DNA from 2 places in the Furfurilactobacillus sp. W61-4 genome. Region 1 is predicted to be linked to the other one. Evidence: predicted binding sites of a transcription regulator. Region 1 holds the regulator's gene; the other holds the start of a gene.
What was found. The regulator CtsR, encoded in region 1, represses protease genes until heat stress. The targets are predictions, from matches to a motif close to TTGGTCAAAAAAGGTCAAANA.

Region 1 (10,645 bases):
CCGCACCGTAGGCCTCCAGTGCCCAAACTTCCATTTCACCGAAACGCTGACCACCAAATTGTGCTTTACCACCAAGTGGTTGTTGCGTAACTAAGGAGTAAGGTCCGATTGAACGTGCATGGATCTTGTCGTCAACCATGTGGGCTAATTTAAGATAGTTCATGACCCCAACGGCAATTCGGTTATCGAATGGTTCACCAGTACGACCATCATACAACACATATTTTGCATCAGCTGGCATCCCGGCTTCTTTAACAGCATCCCAGATATCTTGATCTTGCGCGCCATCAAAGACCGGTGTTGCCACATGAATACCTAATTTACGAGCAGCCATCCCCAAATGCAATTCAAGCACTTGCCCAATGTTCATCCGGGAAGGCACACCCATCGGTGATAACATGATGTCAATTGGAGTCCCATCAGACATGTAAGGCATGTCTTCTTCTGGAATCACAATTGAAACGGTCCCCTTGTTCCCATGACGACCGGACATCTTGTCCCCAACTTGAATCTTCCGCTTCTGGGCAATGTAAACACGAACCATCATGTTGACACCAGGTGATAATTCATCCCCATTTTCACGGGTAAAGATCTTCACATCCTGGATAATTCCGCCACCACCATGCGGTACATGAAGGGATGTATCCCGAACTTCACGCGCTTTTTCACCAAAGATCGCATGTAGTAGACGTTCCTCAGCTGATAATTCGGTAACCCCTTTAGGTGTTACCTTACCAACCAAAATGTCGCCATCATGAACTTCGGCTCCGACCCGAATAATTCCCTGTTCGTCTAGATCCTTTAATGAATCTTCACCAACATTAGGAATTTCGCGCGTCATTTCTTCAGGTCCAAGCTTTGTGTCACGAGCTTCTGACTCGTATTCTTCGATATGAATGGACGTGTACACATCGTCTTTCACTAAACGTTCTGAAATGGCGATGGCATCTTCAAAGTTATAACCATCCCAAGTCATAAAGGCGATCAATGGGTTTTGACCAAGGGCTAATTCCCCACCTTCCATTGAAGGCCCATCTGCTAAGATCTCGTCAGCATCAACGTGGTCACCAGCCTTGACAATCGGCCGTTGGTTGTAGTTCTTCCCACCGTTTGAACGACGGAATTTCATTAACTTGTACGTGTCTAGCGTACTATCTTCACGACGGACCCGAATCTGACGTGCATCCACGTATTCCACCGTACCAGCTGCCTTACTAATCAAGGCAACACCAGAGTCATGAGCCGCTTTATATTCAATCCCTGTCCCAACCAATGGTGCATGAGGATCAAGTAATGGCACCGCCTGACGTTGCATGTTGGCGCCCATTAACGCCCGGTTAGAGTCATCGTTTTCCAAGAATGGAATACATGCAGTGGCAACCGCCACAACCTGCTTCGGTGACACGTCCATGTAGTCAACGTTGTCGATCGAAGTTTCAATGTTTTCATCCTTAGAACGTGCCAAAACCGTGTCGTCAACGAATGAACCATCATCATTCAACGTTGAGTTGGCTTGGGCAATCACGAAGTTATCTTCTTCGTCGGCCGTCAAATAGTCGATTCGGTCAGTCACTTTGTGGGTGTCCCAAGAAACACGCCGATAAGGAGTCTCGATAAAACCGTAACGGTTAACTTTGGCATAACTAGACAATGAGTTAATTAAACCAATGTTTGGACCTTCAGGCGTTTCAATCGGACACATCCGGCCATAGTGCGTGTAGTGAACGTCTCGAACTTCATAACCAGCCCGATCACGAGTCAGTCCACCAGGTCCAAGTGCAGACAAGCGGCGTTTATGAGTCAATTCACCCAAAGGATTGGTTTGATCCATGAATTGTGACAATTGTGAACTGCCAAAGAATTCTTTGATCGAAGCAACTACTGGTCGAATGTTAATTAATTGTTGTGGGGTAACCGTCGCGGAGTCTTGAATGGACATCCGTTCACGAACAACCCGTTCCATCCGTGAAAGACCGATCCGGAACTGGTTCTGTAGTAACTCACCAACTGAACGAATCCGTCGATTACCTAAGTGATCGATATCATCTGTTGAACCAATCCCTTCTTGCAAGTTGAAGAAGTAGTTGATTGATGCAATGATATCGGCCGGTTGAATCGTGTGATTCTTCAGATCAATATGGCCATTACCGATCATGTTCAAGACTTGTTCAGGGTCATTCTTTGAGAAGACCTTGATTACTTGAACGGTCATCGGTTCCGTCACCACAGCTTCATCAGAAGGTGTAAAGGTAACTGACTTGAAGTCTTCTTGGTCCAAGTATGGCGATAATTTCGCCATGACCGTCTTGTCAATAACAGTGCCCTTTTCGGCAATGATTTCACCAGATTCAGGATCTGCTAATGTTTCCGCCAACGTTAAGCCGAGCAAACGTGTGTGTAGGTCAAGCTTCTTATTAAGCTTGTAACGGCCAACGGGAGCGGTGTCGTAGCGTTTTGGATCAAAGAAACGAGCCGTCAATAGACTTCGAGAAGAATCAGCGGTCTTAGGTTCGCCTGGGCGCAACCGTTCATAGATATCCTTCAATGATTCTTCAACCCGAGAGTCGTCAGAATTCTTATGAATATCCTTTTCCAAGGTGGCCATTAAGCCGTCACTTTGCCCTAAGATATCAATGATCTCATCATCAGAACCATAGCCCAATGCGCGAACAAGTTCCGTCATTGGGATTTTCCGAGTGCGGTCAATGCGGACGTAAGAAATTTCCTTGGCATCGGTTTCGTATTCTAACCATGCACCGCGATTAGGGATGACCGTTGCACCGTAAATTTCACGGCCATTTTTATCTTCCTCTTCGTTGTAGTAAACCCCTGGTGAACGAACCAGCTGGGAAACGATGACCCGTTCTGCACCATTGATGATAAACGTCCCTTGATCCGTCATTAACGGGAAGTCACCAAAGAACACGTCCTGACTCTTAATTTCGCCAGTTTCGTGGTTGGTTAAACGCAAGGTCACATGCAATGGTGCCGAATAATTGGCATCGTGTTCGCGAGCTTCATCCACCGTGTATTTTGGTTCAAGTAACTGGTAGTCAACAAATTCCAATGACAAGTTGCCTTGGAAATCGTCAATTGGCATGATGTCATCGAACATGTCACGCAGTCCTTCATCGAGGAACCATTGGTATGAATCCGTTTGGATTTCAATCAGATTCGGCAGATCAAGAACTTCTTTAATGCGCGCGTAACTTCTACGGGTCCGGTGTTTACCGTATTTAACTAAATGCCCTGCCAAGTTCTTCACTCCTTTGATATAAGTCTTCCAGTGAATAAGCCCATCGTATATGTTACAAGTTGATTACAAAACACTTGAAACAGAAATTTTGGGCATAAAAAAGGCAAAAGAAGCAATTCATTTCAAAAAAATGTAAGCGCTACTTTTGCTTTTCTATAAGGGCTTCAACGGACAATAGATCGCTTCAGCCATTTTTATTCACAGTGATATACGTTGATAAATATACGCCGTTAACACGATTCTGTCAACGGGTTTGCATCTATCGTTGGGGGTTCCTTAATACGCCCCGTGGCTCAACGAAAATCATGCGTTCGTCTCATCGGCAACGCCAAATAAGATCAACCTTAGTAACACTTGAATGCGTTCGCGATCACTCAGATTAGGACCACCTAGTTGATGAAATTCCGCAAACAGTGGCGCTAAACTCGTCATATAAAAATTTGCTGCAGTCATTGGATCTAGCCCTGGCTTTAATGTCAGCTTATCTGAACTAAAAAAACGGACCAGCGGTTGGACGTAATCCTGACTAAAGATTCGGCCTAATTTGCCTTGATTTTCCGGCTTTAAATATTGGAAACTGCCGTGAATTAGGCTAAAAGCATCACGAGGATGAATTGCCACCATGGCTTGCGACAAGTCGGTCAATATCGTTAAACCATCGCCCTTGCCATCGTCAATAATTGCATTCATCCGGCCCGCTAGTTCACGGCCAACTTCACTAATCACTTCAATAAAGATAAGTTCTTTATCCGCAAAATGATGATAAAGAGCCGGTTGCGTTAACCCAACCGCGTTCGCAATATCACGCGTTGATGTTTCTGCGTATCCTTTATTTAAAAATAAGGTCCGAGCCGCGTCCAATATGCCTCGGCGCGTGTGGGCCAGTTGCTCCTCTCGACTCATAGGTACTTCCTCACTCGCATAATTATTTACTTCAAGTTTGCCGGTTAACGACCTAAAATGCAATTCACAAGGTTAACTTTCTGGATAAATCTTAACGATTCGCATTCAGTCCCCCAATGGTCTAATGAGCGACACGCAAAAATCGCTCATCTCCCAAAAAGAGACAAGCGATGAAAACTTTATTGCGGTTAAGATTTCGCACTAACCGTTGCCTTGGCAGCCGGGGCTGTCTTTGTTGTAATCGTTATTTTGCCAGATTTAGCGCCAACAGTGACCGCGTCTGTCGTCTTAATTTGACCAGCGATCAGCGCTTCACTAAGGCGATCCTCAACCTGGGTCTGTAAGGCTCGTCGAATTGGTCGCGCACCATACTCTGGATCAAACCCAGCCTCAGCCACCACATCAATGGCAGCAGGTGTGATTTTGACCTTGATTCCTTGGTCAGCCACTCGCTTTAAAACGGTTCCGGCCATTAATTTCACAATTTCGTGCAGTTCTGGTTTGGTCAAGGAGTGGAAAATGACCGTTTCGTCAATTCGATTTAAGAATTCTGGTCGGAACGTGAGTCGCAATGCTTGGCGAATCTTGTCGGACATTGCTTGGTAATTATCTGTCGCACTGGTTGCGCCAAACCCAACTTCTTTGTCATCTCGAACAGCAGTTGCACCCAAGTTCGAAGTCATGATCAAAATTGTGTTACGAAAATCAACTTTGCGTCCCTTCGAATCCGTCAAGAACCCATCATCCAATACTTGCAATAACAAGTTAAAGACGTCGGTATCCGCTTTTTCGGCTTCATCCAAAAGGACCACTGAGTAAGGCTTGTTTCGAACCTGCTCAGTTAACTGGCCCCCTTCGTCGTAACCGACATATCCTGGGGCTGCCCCAATCAACCGACTTGAACTAAAGCGTTCTTGATATTCTGACATATCAACCCGAATCATATTATCTTCTGAACCAAACATGGCCTCGGCTAAAGCTTTGGCCAACTCAGTTTTTCCGACTCCAGTAGGTCCAAGAAACATGAAAGATCCAATCGGACGATTTGGATCTTTCAACCCAGATCGAGCACGGCGAATCGCCCGTGCAACCGCAGAAATGGCTTCGTCTTGACCGACTACCCGTTCATGTAAAACCTTTTCTAGGTTGAGTAATCGTGACTCTTCGTCTTTTCGCAGTTGTGTCAGCGGCACACCAGTCCATTCTGAAACAACTTCGGCAACATCCTCTTCAGTCACTTGTAGCTCATAATGTGGCTGGCCGCTGAGCTTTTCATTGTCCTGTTCATCCAAGAGCTTATCAACGCGTTTTCGCATTGCCATCTCTTTTTCACGAATTGCAGCCGCACCTTCAAAGTCCTGATTCTCAATCGCCGCTTCTTTTTGTTGCTGTAAGTCAGTTAACTTATCTTCTTGCTTAGCTAATTTTGTCTTGTGACCGGCAGCATCAATACGAACCTTGGCACCGGCTTCATCCATCAAATCGATCGCTTTATCAGGCAGAAAACGCTCCGTGATATAGCGAGCCGATAGCTTGACCGCCGCACTAACTGCGTCATCAGTAATCTCAACTTGATGATGTTCTTCATAACGTGGCTTTAATCCCGTTAAGATTTCCACAGCTTCAGCTTCCGTCGGTTCATCGACTTGAACTGTTGCAAACCGGCGTTCCAACGCGGCATCAGATTCAATGTACTTTTGATATTCGTTTAAAGTTGTCGCGCCAATTGTTTGTAGTTCACCACGAGCCAAGGCCGGCTTCAAAATGTTAGAAGCGTCAATCGCACCCTCAGCACCGCCAGCGCCAATTAGTGTGTGTAACTCATCGATGAATAAGATCACATGTCCGTCATTGTAAATTTCTTCAATGACTTTCTTCAGCCGATCTTCAAACTCACCACGATACTTAGTGCCAGCAACCAAGGAGCCCATATCAAGCATCATCAAACGTTTGTCGCTTAAGTCTTCAGGCACGTCGCCAGCGACAATCTTTTGAGCTAATCCTTCAGCAATCGCTGTCTTCCCCACCCCAGGTTCACCAATTAAAACGGGGTTGTTTTTGGTTCGACGACTCAAAATCTGGATGACCCGCTTAACTTCTTTGCTCCGACCAACAACCGGATCCATCTGGTTATCCGCCGCCAAAGCCGTTAAATCGCGTGCTAACGAATCTAGTGTTGGTGTTCCTTCTGTTTGCTGCTTATTATTGGCAGCCTTGCTCATTTGTTGTCGACGCCGTGGTGAATCAGTAATTCCTAGCTTACGCAGAATCACTTTGCGTGCTTGAGCCAAGTCGAGATTTAACGTCACCAAAATACGTGAAGACAAAATGCTTTCATCAGAAAGTAGCGCCAATAATAGGTGCTCGGTCCCAATCTTGGTCGCACCCAACCGTTTCGCTTCATCACCAGCGATCGTGAGAATATCCTTCGCCTTTGGTGAATAAGGAAGGTACGTCTCTTTGTCAACATTAGTTAACGTTCCATAACCAGTGAACCGTTCGATTTCTTCACGGACATCTTCTTCAGTAATATTGAATTGTTGTAAAACTTTACTAGCGATCCCATTTTGTTCAATGGTTAAAGCAAGGAGCAAATGCTCAGTGCCGACCGCCTGGTGTTTAAAATACTTCGCTTGTTCTTGCGCCAAAACGAGAACATCTTTAGCACTCGGGGTAAATAAATTGTCCATTTGCTGTCCTGCCTTTCATTAACGCTCAGTCTTCAAACCGTAAACGATTCAGCACGCCAATCAGGATACGGGCGCGTAGCGTATTTTCCACCTCATGGTCAGCCACGGCCAAGGTGTCTTTATCAATTGCCGCTAAAATAATATTGGCCTCGCGTTCCTTGAGTACACCGTCGTTGAATAATGAATTAATAATCGCATATGCGTCGTGTTGATTAATGGCATCGCCCACGACGTCGCTAAGCAGACTATCGAGCACATCCGTATCTGCCAACAAATTAACTTTTTCGATCCGGATATAGCCACCGCCGCCGCGCTTACTCTCTACGATGTAGCCATTCTGGATGGTGAAGCGGGTTTTGATCACGTAATTGATTTGTGAAGGAACGACATTAAATTGGTCGGCAATATCAGAACGGCGGATTTCCACCTGTTCTTCATCAGCCAAGATACCCTTCAAATATTTCTCAATCACATCCGAAATGTTAGTTGGTCCTTCCATGATTGCTCACCCCAGTCTTTGACTAATATTGACTATATTATACGAACCCTGACTAAATTTGCAATCATAAAGGATTCAAAGGCCTCGGTAGGCCCAAATAAAATACCACTGACACATGCCTCGGTCATCCAGACGCGTAGAACGCGGAAACGGGACATAAGTCGGACAGTGACGCGTGTTGCGGGCGAACTACAAACGATGACATTTTTTCATCGTTTACAATTCACTTTTCGGCGGCGTCACTTGACTTTATGTCCCGTGTCTTGATGATTCAGATTAGTAATGAAATGTACTTCTGTGGCAATTTTATTGGTCTTCACAAACAACGCCCTGTCATCATACGAGGCTAACTAACGTAACGAAAATAATCATAGCTGCCATTGTTGATGATCAAGTGCCATTTGCCAAAAGTTGAGTTCAAAATACGTACTCCGCGCAAATGCGGCCATCATTTGTGCCCGTCCCGCTTGATCTGTGGCAGCGGCAACTTGGTCAGTCAATTCGATTTGGGTCGCCACAGCGTCAGTATAATCAGCGGCTTGGTAACTGTCTAACCAGGCCTGATAGACAGGAACCGGTGAGTTCACCCCTTGTAAGGCAGCACCAATATCCGCATACAACCAAGCACAAGGTAGTAGACCGGCAATGGCGGCAGCTGGTCCCGCCTGTGATAGCGTCCGATACATGTGCGACGTATAAGCATAGGTTGTCGGTGCCATTGGCGTCTGTGTCACATCGCTTGGCGTAATCGCTAACGGTTTAAAAAACGTCGTTCGGGTTGTGATTTCACCAGCCCGCAGACCGTTCGCCAAATCTGTTAAAAGCTGTTTGACCTGTTTGTTTTCAGCTACTTGCGCCGTTAAATCGTGCACCCGCGCAAAGTCATGCAAATAATGATGATCTTGAATGATGTAATAACGAAAGGTTGCTTCAGGCAGAGTACCATCACGCAGTTGCTGAATAAATGGATGCTGAATGCTGGCTTGCCAAAGTGACCGGTTGGCTTGGTAGGCGTTTTGACTGAAAGACATGATAAGACTCCTTTACTGAAGAAAGTGCCATGCGTCTCACCTAGTATAGCCGATAAAACCCATGCCTTCATCATGAAAGCATGGGTTTTACATAATCGATACTAGCTCTTTACAAACAGACGAACACATTTATATCCGGCGTTACCAAATCCTGATTAGTCAAACGAAACGACATTGTCAGCCGTGCCAGTTTCGATTAACTGACGATTGTTGTTTAAAGCAAACTGCACCATGTTACGAACCGCTGTCTTCGTGTAGAACGCAATGTGCGGACTCACCAAAACGTTGTCCCGTGACATCAAATCTTTTAACCGTTCGTCAGGAATGGCATCAAATTGACCAAAATCAGCATTAAAGATGCCGACTTCACCCTCATAAACGTCCATGGCAACACCACCGACTTTACCAGAATCCAAAGCAACGATTAAGTCATCGGTGTCTAACAAATCACCACGAGCCGGATTCAAGATGATCACGCCATCTTTCATCTTACTGAAGGCTGCTGCATTTAACATGTGATAGTTTTCTTTAGTGGCTGGCGCGTGCAAAGAAATAACGTCGGCTTGTGCATATAGTTCATCTAACGTATCAACATACATGCCCGTTTTTTCTAACTCAGGATTTTTGAAGACATCATACGCCACAACTTTGGCACCGAAGCCTTGATAAATTTGAATAGCTGCTCGGCCAATTCGCCCAGTTGCGATGACCCCAACAGTCAACGTGTTCAACTCAGTGGCAATATCTGGTGCCCAGCGTAAGTCACCCTTTGCTTGCCGACGTTCGAATTGTTTTGTGTGACGTAATAATCGCATTAATTCGGTTACGGTAAATTCAGCAATTGCGGCAGGTGAATAGGCTGGAACGTTGGTGACACGTAAGCCAGTCCGTTTAACTGCTTCTGCATCGACGTTATCCACCCCGACATTACGCAAGGACATATTTTTAACGCCTAGTTCTGCTAAACGATCAATAACCGCAGCTGTGTAAGGCTTTTGTTGATAAACGACCGCCCCATCAAAACCGGCTGCTTGATCCACAGTCTCTTCTGTTAACAACTCACTAGTTGCTTTGACTTCAATTCCTTGGCTTTGGGCCCATTCATCAACATATGGACGCTCGTCATCACGAATTCCGTAAGCAATAATTTTCACGTTAAAAACCTCCATTTAATTTCAGTAACAAACTAATTATACCACGCTTGCGTGCGGTTCCATAAGTTACCAAGACATCAATTGAATTATCTTGAACCAACTCATATAAGTTCATCAGTTTGGCCGCTTATAGCCCAAGGTCAACATCACCACCGCTAAGATGATTAAACTACCGCCTAGGCCATCAGCCCATGAAAATGGAATATGCAGCACCGTAATCGAAATTACCGTCGCTGCAAGGGGTTCAAAGGCATCTAAAAGGCTAGCCGTTGTGGGTGAGATATACCGTAGGCTAGCAGAATACATGACAAAGGCAATTAAAGTTCCAAATAAAACAACCAGACCGATGGCAAGGAGCGTTCGACTGGTTAATGGCGGTACACCGACCCAAGCTGGTTGAATGACATTCATGGCCAAACCACCGATTAAAAGTCCCCAGCCATTGACATTGATGGCTCCGAAGCGCGGCAATAATGGTCGAGGTAGCAACGTACTGGTTGCCACGGCAATCGCTGACATCAAACCCCAAAACAACAGCCCCGGAGAGACGGCCAAATGATCGATACGACCGTGGGTAACCACAAAAAAAGCACCAGCTAGTGCTAGTAACATCCCAATGCTTTCTGCACGGGATGGAATTTCGTGGTGAAAAATCAGGTAATAACCGGCAATAACCAAGGGGCCGAGAAATTGCAAAATGGTCGCCAATGCCGCATTACCATATTGAATTGCCAAGAAATAGAAAAATTGAATGGGAATGAGACCGGCTAAAGCAAAAACAATCTGCTGAAAAGCGGTTTTTCGATGACGCCATACGGCCAATGGGTGACCACCAGCGAGCGTACTGTAAATTAACAAAATTCCACCTGCCAGCATCATCCTGACGGTGGTTAGCCAAGCTGGCGTCACGGGATGGGTTCCAGTAAACAAAATTTGGGCGATGACTCCAGAAACACCCCAGAGCATCGCCCCACCACTAGCTAAAAGAATGCCGTTTAAAACCTGTGTTTGCCGCTTGATCAACCGTTTCACGCTCCATTTCAACTCACTTGATCATGATGATCATCTAATCCGGTATTAAGCCATTGACGTCGTTCATATACTCGACCATA
Region 2 (10,645 bases), on a different contig from region 1:
CTAGTCGCTGCAAATGTTCCTTAGCGATGGCAATCTTTTTAGCTGCAGTGGGTTCTGGCAGCAACTCGCCCGTTTCCAGATAATGAGCCATCTGGCCTAAAACCCATGGATTACCTTCTGCGGCCCGGCCAACCATTGCCGCATCCGCCCCCACTTCTTCAATCATTTTCTTGGCATCTGCCGGCGTTTGTATATCACCATTGCCCATGAATGGAATATGAATCTGCTCGGCCACTTCGTGCAAGATATGCCAATCGGAATGACCTTCATAAAACTGATGACGAGTGCGTCCGTGCATCGCCAAGGCCGCAGCGCCACCACGCTCAGCCGCTAAAGCATTGTCCACCGCATAAAGATGATCGGGATCCCAACCGGTACGCATTTTGACGGTCACTGGCTTTTTAACCGCGTCTGTCACGTAAGAAACCATTTCATAAACTTTGTTGGGATCTAACAACCACCGCGCACCTGCATCTGTTTTAACGACCTTGTTAACCGGACAGCCCATATTGATATCGATAATGTCCGCCTCAGTCTGCTGGTCCACATATTGAGCGGCTTGGACTAAAGTTTCTTTTGTCCCGCCAAAGATCTGAATGCTCATCGGATGCTCAGCTTTCGAAACACTCATCATCGATAATGTTTTTTGATTCTGATACATAATGCCGCGATCCGAGATCATTTCGCAGACCACTAGACCGGCACCAAACTCCTTACAGATAACGCGAAAGGCTTGATTCGTCACCCCCGCCATTGGTGCAACCACAATTTGGTTGGGAATTTCAACGCCACCAATTTGCCATTTCATTTTCTCACCTCCACAATTCTAGGCCTGCTGTTCAGCAATAATTGCGGTCAAGTCTGCTTCACTAAACTGATAACGATTGCCACAAAAACGGCAGACCGCCTCAGCACCATGATCCTCATCGATCATGGCTTGCAACTCGTGAGCCGGCAAGCTACTCAAATCGGTAGCAAAGCGGTCTTTCGAACAGTCACACTGGAAAGCCACGGGAACTTTTTCCAAAACGTTTACCCGCGACTCGCCAAACAAGTCATTTAAAATATCTTCTGGTGTCTTCCCATCGCGTAGCAATTGGGAAACTAACGGCATATCTTTTAAAGATTGCTCGAGTTGAGTAATCGCCTGATCATCTGCCCCGGGTAGAACCTGAATCATAAAACCACCGGCCACCCCAATCGTATTGTCGTTTTCCACAAACACTGAGACACCAACTGCTGACGGGATTTGTTCCGACTGAGCTAAATAGTAGGTGAAATCATCGCCGATTTCCCCACTTACGAGGCCAACCTGCCCCGTGTAAGGTTGATCTAAGCCTAAATTTTTGGTGACTGATAGGAAACCATTGTGTCCCACGGCGCCACCAACATCGATATGTCCGGCCTCATTAAGAGGCAAATGGACGTGCGGATCGATAATATATCCTTTAACAGTTCCTTTGGCATCTGCATCGACCACAATTCCTTTTACTGGACCATCCCCAGCTACTTTAACGGTCATCGTTTCTTGCCCCTTCAATAAAGAAGTGCCGAGTAATAACGACGCCGTTAACGTCCGCCCTAACGCGGCCGAAGACGCGCTCCACGTGTCATGACGCCGTTGTGCTTCGGCAACGACTCCTGTACTGTTCACGGCATAGGCGCGAAAATTCCCGTCGTCAATTATACTTTTTACTAAATAATCGTTCATTTCAAACTCCCTCATTAATTGGCCATCACTCGCAGATGGCACCGCCAAAAATTTCTGAAAGCAAGTATACCGCACTCGATAAAAAAAGTCAGTTCCGCATGAACTAGTGCTTTGGTGATGCGACAAAAAAATATCCCGCCAAAATTGACGAGATATTTTTTCTGTAACCAACTTAAATTATTCGTTTGAATGTGAATCCGAGTCTGATTGCGCTGATGATGTTGGTGCCTCACTAGCAGATTCTGGTTGACTGGAAGCCGATTGTGGCGTGTTTGTCACCGTTGAATCACTGGTGGATGCACTGAGCGCATCATCATGAGCTGCTGCACGTTGCGCCTCACGCTGTTCGAGCGCACTCTTAGCTTGTTCAAAGGTGGCTGCTTCGGCATCAGCATTGGTCTGCTGAGCTTCTGGCATCTTACCCGTCTTAAACAAACTTAAGATCTGCTTCTCATCCAACGTTTCATATTTCAGCAGTGCTTCGGCAATCAACTTGTGCTGTTCACGGTGACTCTGAATGATATCGCGGGCTTCTTGATAACCTTCGCTCGTTAAACGACGAACTTCTTCATCAATCAGCGCAGCGGTCTCCTGTGAGTAAGGTGGTTGTTGACCATATTGAGCACCTAAGAATGGTTGACCATCACTTTCTAACGTAACCATCCCCAACTTATCACTCATCCCGTACTGAGTCACCATCGCACGAGCAATTCCGGTTGCCTGTTCGAAGTCATTAGATGCACCGGATGATTCAGAGTTGAAAATAATGGCTTCAGCAGCACGACCACCCATCAATCCGGCAATCTGCTCTTGGGCATCTTTTTTACTCATCAACATCTGGTCTTCGCGTGGCAACATAATTGCGTAACCGCCGGCGCGACCACGTGGGACAATCGTAACCTTATGCACAACTCGCGCATCGTTTAAGACCAGACCAACAATCGTGTGACCCGCTTCATGGAACGCCACCGTTCGCCGTTCTTGATCAGAGATAACCCGATCGTGTTTAGCCGGACCTGCAATAACTCGATCTTCGGCCTCATCTAAATCAGCGGCGTCAATCTGCGTCTTACCGCGACGGGCGGCCAACAATGCGGCTTCATTTAAAAGATTGGCCAAGTCGGCACCCACAAAACCAGGTGTCTGTTTTGCAATCTCTTTTAAGTCCACATTAGCGGCTAATGGTTTGCCCTTAGCATGTACTTTCAAAATTGCTTCACGACCCTTAACGTCGGGACGACCGACTAAGATCTTACGGTCAAAACGACCTGGCCGTAACAACGCCGGATCCAACACGTCAGACCGGTTTGTCGCGGCCATGACAATGACGCCTTCGTTGCCCGTGAATCCATCCATTTCAACTAACAACTGGTTCAACGTTTGCTCACGTTCATCATGACCACCGCCCATGCCAGTTCCCCGTTGACGACCAACTGCATCAATTTCGTCAATAAAGATGATCGATGGGGCACTCTTCTTAGCTTGGTCAAATAAGTCACGAACCCGGCTAGCTCCGACCCCGACAAACATTTCCACGAAATCAGAACCAGACATGGAGAAGAACGGTACGCCAGCTTCACCGGCAACGGCCTTAGCCAGCAACGTTTTCCCTGTACCAGGCGGGCCCTCAAGTAAGACCCCGGCTGGGATGTGAGCGCCTAGTGTCGTGAATTTATGCGGATCTTTCAAGAACTCAACCACTTCGACTAGTTCTTGCTTTTCCTCTTCTTCACCGGCAACATCACTGAACCGAATCGTATTACTCTTCGGGTCAGCAGGTTTAGCTTTGGATTTCCCAAAGCTTGCCACGCCGCCACGGCCACCAGCACCACCTTGGCCCGCCTGACCCATCATCATGTAAAAGAAGAAACCAATCAAGATGACAGGTAAAATTAAGCTGATTAAATTAATCCAAAAACCACTGGATTCTTCCGGCTTAGTATCCATCTTGACATTGTGCTTAGACGCCGCATCAGTTACCTGTTGGACACTAGCATTATTCTCCAAAATGGAACTGGTAAAGTTCTTGGCAGTCGTCGTTTGACTACTACCGATTCCTAGACCAGTACTGCCGGAACCAGAAACCTTTTGCGCCTTCCGGTACTCACCGGTGATTTTATAAACCCCACCGGCTGGTTGTACCTGAAAGTTTTTAACTTTGTTTTGCTTTAATTGTCGGACAAATTCGCTGGAACGAATGTTCTGGGTTTGAGATCCGGAGTTGTTGCCAAAAAAGAAATATAAAATTCCCATAAATGACAAGAAGATCACGATCCAAAACAAACTATTCCGAACCGGCCCATTTCGGCGTGTATTCATGCATTGCCTCCTGACGGCATAGACGTTATTCAGACCTCGTTCGAGGGTCTGAGCAGGGGTAATCCCTGTTGATGAAACATACTATATCACAATTGACCTATCTTGACCAAATAAAAATCACGCCTTTTTCGGCCAATTTTATCGGGTGCCAATTTTTTACTCGGGCTGGTCCCCTTCATACACAGATGGTTTTAAAACACCTACATATGGCAAATTGCGGTAAAACTCTTTGTAATCAAGGCCATAGCCAACCACGAATTCCTTTGGTAATTGAAAACCCACATAGTCGGCTTTAGCCGCTACCACTCGACCCTCAGGCTTATCAAGCAACGTGCAGACCTTGATATCCTTAGCCTGCCGCTGCTTCAACAGATCAATCAAGAACTGTAGCGTACGCCCAGTATCGATAATATCTTCCATAATGATGACATTACGCCCAGCGACATCAGCGCTAAGATCGTGGACCAATTGAATCTCACCGGCTGAAGCAACACCACCGTGATAACTGGAAACATCAATAAAGTCCACTTCGGCCATAATGTCCATCTCGCGCATCACATCAACCGTCCATAAGATCGCACCCTTTAGGACTGAAATTAAAATTGGCCGCTTATCTTGATAGTCCTCGGTGAGTTGCTGCCCCAGTCGGTGAGCCGCTTCCTTAATGTCCTCAACACTATAGAGTGTTTTTTCAATATCGTTATTCATCTGCTACTCCCCGTCTAGTTTTATCGACAATTCAATTAATGCGCCATCGGTATCAACAGCCACTTTTCGACCAACTAACCACAGCGGTCGTCCGGTGTTAGTCGTCACAATTAACTGCGATTGGCGTTGCTCCACAGGTACCTTTTGATCGATCAAAATTCGGCGAACCTGTTGATGATGTCCACCGTGCAAAGCCAACTGATCATTTTTCTTCGCCAACCGAATAACTAATGGCCACTCAGATGCCTTGACGCGAACATGAACGCTGTGATGCTGTGGTTGCATCGTCACGACTTGCTGGGCATCAACAGCGACCAGCCAGCCGCCAGTGTTTAAGGACTGTCGTTTGTTTAATGTTACCATAGTTTTATTTTCAAATTGAAGCGGCCGGTCAATTTTCTCAAGGCTTGTTCCTCGTCTTTGAAAGAAATAGTGGTCATAACGACGGACAAGTTGCCAATTTTTGTCTAAATTGAAATGGGTCTGCGGCGGACCACTAGTCAATCCGCGGGCGGCATTTTGCCAAGCACCAGTGGCAATATCAACCGGGCCTTGCTGTCGTAAGAAATCTTGTTTCAATAAAAAACTCGTCGGTAACTCATGGTGCACAACTTTGTCCACCTGACCACTGATTTCAGCCAAAATTGTTTGAGCTTGACCGCGTAAATAAAGCGTCATCTGCTGCTGATCCGCAATTGACTGACTAAAGTCGGCAACAAAACGCGGATTTTCTTGTTCGATCAGTGGCATGAGTTGATGGCGCACTCGATTGCGTGTCGCCACCAGCTCTTCGTTTGTCAAATCTTCAAAACTCCTAATCTGGTGATCGTTCACAAACGCCCTAAGTTTCGCCTTGGGCACACCTAACAAGGGGCGAATCAAATGTCCACTCGCAAAAGGACGTCGCCATTCAATGCCTAAGGTACTCGTAAATGACCGGCCCTCAATCATCGCCATCAGTGCTGTTTCAACTTGTTCATCTTGCTGATGCGCCGTTGCTAAAACATTGGCTTGATACTGCGACATAACTGTCCGGAAAAAATGGTAGCGCACCTGACGTGCAGCCGCTTCCAAGCCTGATTTAGGATGTGCTTGTTGTGGCCAGTGCTCGACAACTAACTTAATCTCACTACCAGCTAAGTACCGACGCAGATAGTCTTCTTCGAGGTCACTTTGAGCCCGTAACTGATGGTTGACGTGCGCCACCACTAACTGTGGCCGCTGTGATTTTGGTAGTTGACTGAACAGTGCCAGCAGGGCCATCGAATCAACACCGGTAGACACGGCTAAGACGACCGTATCCGTCGGCTGCCACAGATGATGTGTGCGATTAGCTTGCAAAAACAACTGCATCACTTCGTCGATATAGCTCCCCTCCTCAAATTATCTTTAGAAAAAAAGCATCACGGTTTTAAAAACCGCAACGCTTCAGTACACTGCTATTGCTTTAGCTACGGCGCCCACCGCGACCGCCTCGTTTGCCTTCAGTGTTGTGCTTTAAAGTTGCCAAGCGCTGCTCGCTATCCTTTAAAAAGCTCGCCATCATTCCATCGAAGCTGCTGTCAACCGGTTGCGACTTACGTCCACCCCGACTGCCATGCGCGTTGGCACTGTTTGACCGCTTAGGTGCTGAGGCATGAGGCCGGTCATGATGCGACTCAGTATTGGATGATTGTGTTTCAAGTGCTTTCATTGATAAGGCAATCTTGCCCTTGTCCATTGACATGACCTTAACACTAACCTCATCACCAACACTCAAGACATCATGAATGTCTTTGACATAATTATTCGAGACTTGACTAATGTGAACGAGGCCACTTTGATGATCGCCTAAATCGACAAACGCACCAAAATTAGTAATCCCCGTCACTTTCCCTGTCACCTTACTACCAACTTCCACTGCCATAGAAAAAATAGCCCTCCTGAGCACCTAAACCTACCGGTAAAATTAAAATTATTTTAACATAAAACAGTCGCAGGTATTCACTGCGGCTGTCGGTTTGCCCATTTTCAGTTAATTTTATTTCGAATTACTCGGCAGATTGTAGACAATTTCGCCGTCTTTCGAATATAAATATTTCGACCGAATCAGTTGCGTTAAATAGTCGTCGTTATGCAGCTGCTTCACCCTTTGATTCAGTTGACCATGTTCAGCCTTGGCAGTGCTCAATTGCTTTTGCGCGACCGTCGTTTGCTGATTAATTTGGTGAAGGCTGGCCAAATTTCTCCCATAGGCCCATACACACAAGACTAACGCGACAGCAAAACCAATTAAAATTCGAATAGCCCGAACACGACGTTGTTTACTCAAGGCTAATTTTTGAGCCTGATGAGCCACTTCACTAGCGCGTAAACGCTGTACATAATCGTTATTCAACTGATGAACCGTCTGTTTATCTTGCATGTCATGCCCCACCGTCAATGGTCAACTTCGACTACATTCAATCAACTTATTAACTAGAGTATAACAACGGCTAAAATAGATGTAAATGACAAAACCATTACACCTCAACGTTTCAAGGCATTTCTAGGGGAACGTACTTTCGTGATGCAATTAAAATTGTAATTATGATTCTTCATTAAAGTCTCGAGCATACGCCTCATCGATGACTTTATACATCTTATCAGCATCATCTTTTTTAACAATTTCCATCAAATTTAATACTTGGATGGTCAGGGTTTTATTGCCAAACGAAATAACTAACTTATCATTCACATTAACATTACTGGATGACTTCGCTTTGTTTCCATTAATTGTAATTCGGCCTTGGTCAGCAATTTCCTTCGCCACTGTTCGCCGTTTAATTACACGTGATAATTTCAAAAATTTATCTAATCGCATCTTTCACCTCGTCAAATTCTGACTTAATTTCGTTTTGCTAGTTTTAACAATCGTCTTCCGCCGGGCAAGGTTAACCACTCTCGCATCGAAAACAATTGGCCCCACAACGCTAGTCCAACAAACACGCTTATCCCCAGTGTCACACAAATTGCCACCATCAAAATAGCTGACCCACGCGTCAGTGGCAGCCATGACTGGCACAGCCAACTGGTCAAACCTGCCAGTCCGCCCATTGCCCCCACAATCCCCGCTAATTTGCGAACGAAGCTGCCCTGGGTCAACGCTAGTCTCATCGATGTTGGACTACCTAACCATAATATTAACATCATTGTCGCCAAACTAATCACGGTCAGCCAACTAGCGCCATTAATTCCCCACATGAAAACGGCCCAATAGTTGAAACAGCCCTTGACAATGAGGCCGGCAATCAACGCAACTAGCGACAGTCGATACTGATTCATACTCTGCAAAATGCTATTATACGTGCTGATTAAGCTCGCAAAAATGATACTGATACAATAAATCGCTAAGGCTAGGCTACCAGTCTCACTGCCAAAAAGGACTAAGTTTATGAGTGGCATGAGCACGACTAGCCCGATTGTAGCAGCAGCGGATAGTGCCAGGCTAATGTGGATCAACATGGTTAGCGTCGTTTGAATAGCTTGTTGCCGTTGTTGGCGCCAGGCAACGCTTAAAGCTGGTAATAAGGTGGCCGAAAAACTAGTTGCGACAACCAAGCCTAACTGAATCAGTGGTTGGGCCCGATCATAAACCCCTTTTAAGGATTTAGCAGCTGGATCAGTAAGTCCACCCGCAACTAGACCACGCTTCACGGTAAACGAATCAACGAGCTGCAAAAGGATGACCACCGCTGCGAACAAACAGATCGTGCCGCCCTCTTGCCACAAACGTCCCATCAAAGTTCGCCAGTGATCGCTGCTGGCGACTGGTTCCGCTGCAGATGAGGGCCTAAATAGCTTTCGATATGTTTGTCCAAAGACGAGTAGGGCGGCAACCGCCCCGAATAATGCCCCGCTCATGGCCCAAGCACCCATTCGATAAACATTCCAATGCTGATGTGCAGCTAGCCAGGCGACAACAATAATGACCACCACCCGCACGACCTGTTCCAACACTTGTGAAATCGCGGTGGGCCGCATATTAAACTGACCTTGTGCAAAACCGCGGCCGACAGCCAAGAATGGCAAAAATAACGCCATGCCGGCAACCACCTGAACCAGTGGTGTTAAACCAACGTCACCCATCGCTGCGGCAATGCCATAACTCCCCATAAACAAACCGATAAACAAGCATAAGCCAAAACCAGCTAAGATCACAAAGATTCGACGGGCAACTAACTGTTGGCGCCATGGGTCTGCCACCTCAGCAATTAATTTCGAAATAAATACCGGTAGGCCACTTAATGCGAAGGTCATGGCAATTCCATACAATGGATAAACTTGCTGATAAACATAGAAGCCCGTATTCCCAACTAAATTTTGCAATGGAATTCGGTACACGGCGCTGAGCACTTTAGCAACAAGCGCCGCTAACGAAAGTAATAACGCACCATTGACTAACCCACGACGAGCTGTTTGGGTAGGCTTGTCCGTCGATTTGGCTTGTGGATGTATCTTCATGCGGACTCCTTTACTCAAAGATTCTGTAGCCAAAGCTTAATCGACCGCGTCCGTCGACGCCGCTTCAGCGGTTCTCATTTCCGTTTGAGCAGTGACCGTTTCAGCTAATGCCGTCACAAAGGCGCTCAGTGATGCAAGCCACTGGGGCTCCGTCATCTTAGGTTGAATAACTAACTTGACGACCAATTGTCCCGCATGATCACTTACTGTGGCGCGTAATTTTGTTTCGGATAAGGCTTTAAAAATCGCCTCTCCCGACAAAATGCGACTACCTTCTGCAGACAAGGTCACCAAAATCACATCATCGGTACGCGCAATCTTACTGATAAGTGCCGCATCAGCAGTCATCTTTAAATGACCAGCGGCTAGTAAGTTAGCAACCGCTTGTGGATAATCGCCAAAGCGATCAATTAAGTCTTCATCAACTTCCACGTACTGAGCTTCATTGTCTAATTCACGAATTCGTTTATAAATTTCAATCTTCTGCCGTTCGTCAGCAATGTATTCAGAAGGAAGATATGCTTCAATGCCCAATTCAATTTCTGTATCTGACCGAACTTGAACAGATTGCCCACGTTTTTTGGCAACGGCTTGCGAAAGCATCTGAGTATACAAGTCATAACCAACCGAGTCAATAAAGCCGTGCTGCTGCTGCCCCAACAGGTTTCCGGCACCTCGAATAGACAAATCACGCATTGCAATTTTAAACCCTGAACCTAATTCAGTGAAATCACGAATCGCTTCCAACCGCTTTTCACTTTCTTCGGTCAAGACTTTATTAGGTTGGTAAGTAAAGTAAGCATAAGCCACCCGATTGCTGCGACCGATTCGTCCACGCAATTGATACAACTGAGACAATCCCATATGATCCGCATTCTCAATAAACATGGTATTCACGTTGGGAATATCAACACCCGTTTCAATAATTGTGGTGGTGACTAACACATCGTACTCACCGCGAATGAAATCGTATAGAACACTTTCAAGCTGTGTTTCTGTCATTCGGCCATGGATATATGCCACCCGAGCATCTGGAACGAGTTGTTTCACATTGTCGACCACGCGTTCGATATCGTCAATGCGATTATGCAGATAAAACACTTGACCGCCGCGGGCAAGTTCTCGGTTGATGCCATCTTGAACGGCGACCGGATTAGCCTCCATCACATAGGTTTGAATGGGGTACCGGTTCGCAGGTGGCGTCTCAATGACGGATAAATCGCGAACACCAATCATCGACATATTCAAGGTTCGCGGAATCGGCGTTGCCGTCAACGTCAAGACATCAACAGACGCGCGCATTTGTTTAATCCGTTCTTTGTGCTTAACGCCAAAGCGTTGCTCTTCATCGACCAATAACAATCCTAAGTCCTTAAAAATGACATCTTTGGATAACAAGCGATGTGTCCCGACGACAATGTCGAT

Region 2: a site for CtsR is predicted at 4,120-4,140, ahead of ftsH (ATP-dependent zinc metalloprotease FtsH). Genes of this name have one in related genera too.

The regions. Positions count from the first base shown of each region.
Region 1 is NZ_BAAJNZ010000006.1:46,109-56,753, reverse strand. It holds gene rpoB (DNA-directed RNA polymerase subunit beta) at 1-3,256, opposite strand, end outside; gene AC27FN_RS08365 (TetR/AcrR family transcriptional regulator) at 3,560-4,159, opposite strand; gene AC27FN_RS08360 (ATP-dependent Clp protease ATP-binding subunit) at 4,348-6,849, opposite strand; gene AC27FN_RS08355 (CtsR family transcriptional regulator) at 6,875-7,348, opposite strand; gene tenA (thiaminase II) at 7,717-8,379, opposite strand; gene AC27FN_RS08345 (D-2-hydroxyacid dehydrogenase) at 8,535-9,533, opposite strand; gene AC27FN_RS08340 (DMT family transporter) at 9,648-10,565, opposite strand; gene AC27FN_RS08335 (hypothetical protein) at 10,574-10,645, opposite strand, start outside.
Region 2 is NZ_BAAJNZ010000002.1:2,198-12,842, forward strand. It holds gene dusB (tRNA dihydrouridine synthase DusB) at 1-808, opposite strand, end outside; gene hslO (Hsp33 family molecular chaperone HslO) at 827-1,711, opposite strand; gene ftsH (ATP-dependent zinc metalloprotease FtsH) at 1,889-4,030, opposite strand; gene hpt (hypoxanthine phosphoribosyltransferase) at 4,187-4,738, opposite strand; gene tilS (tRNA lysidine(34) synthetase TilS) at 4,742-6,091, opposite strand; gene AC27FN_RS03330 (S1 domain-containing RNA-binding protein) at 6,186-6,644, opposite strand; gene AC27FN_RS03335 (FtsB family cell division protein) at 6,759-7,142, opposite strand; gene AC27FN_RS03340 (RNA-binding S4 domain-containing protein) at 7,305-7,580, opposite strand; gene AC27FN_RS03345 (putative polysaccharide biosynthesis protein) at 7,604-9,220, opposite strand; gene mfd (transcription-repair coupling factor) at 9,257-10,645, opposite strand, start outside.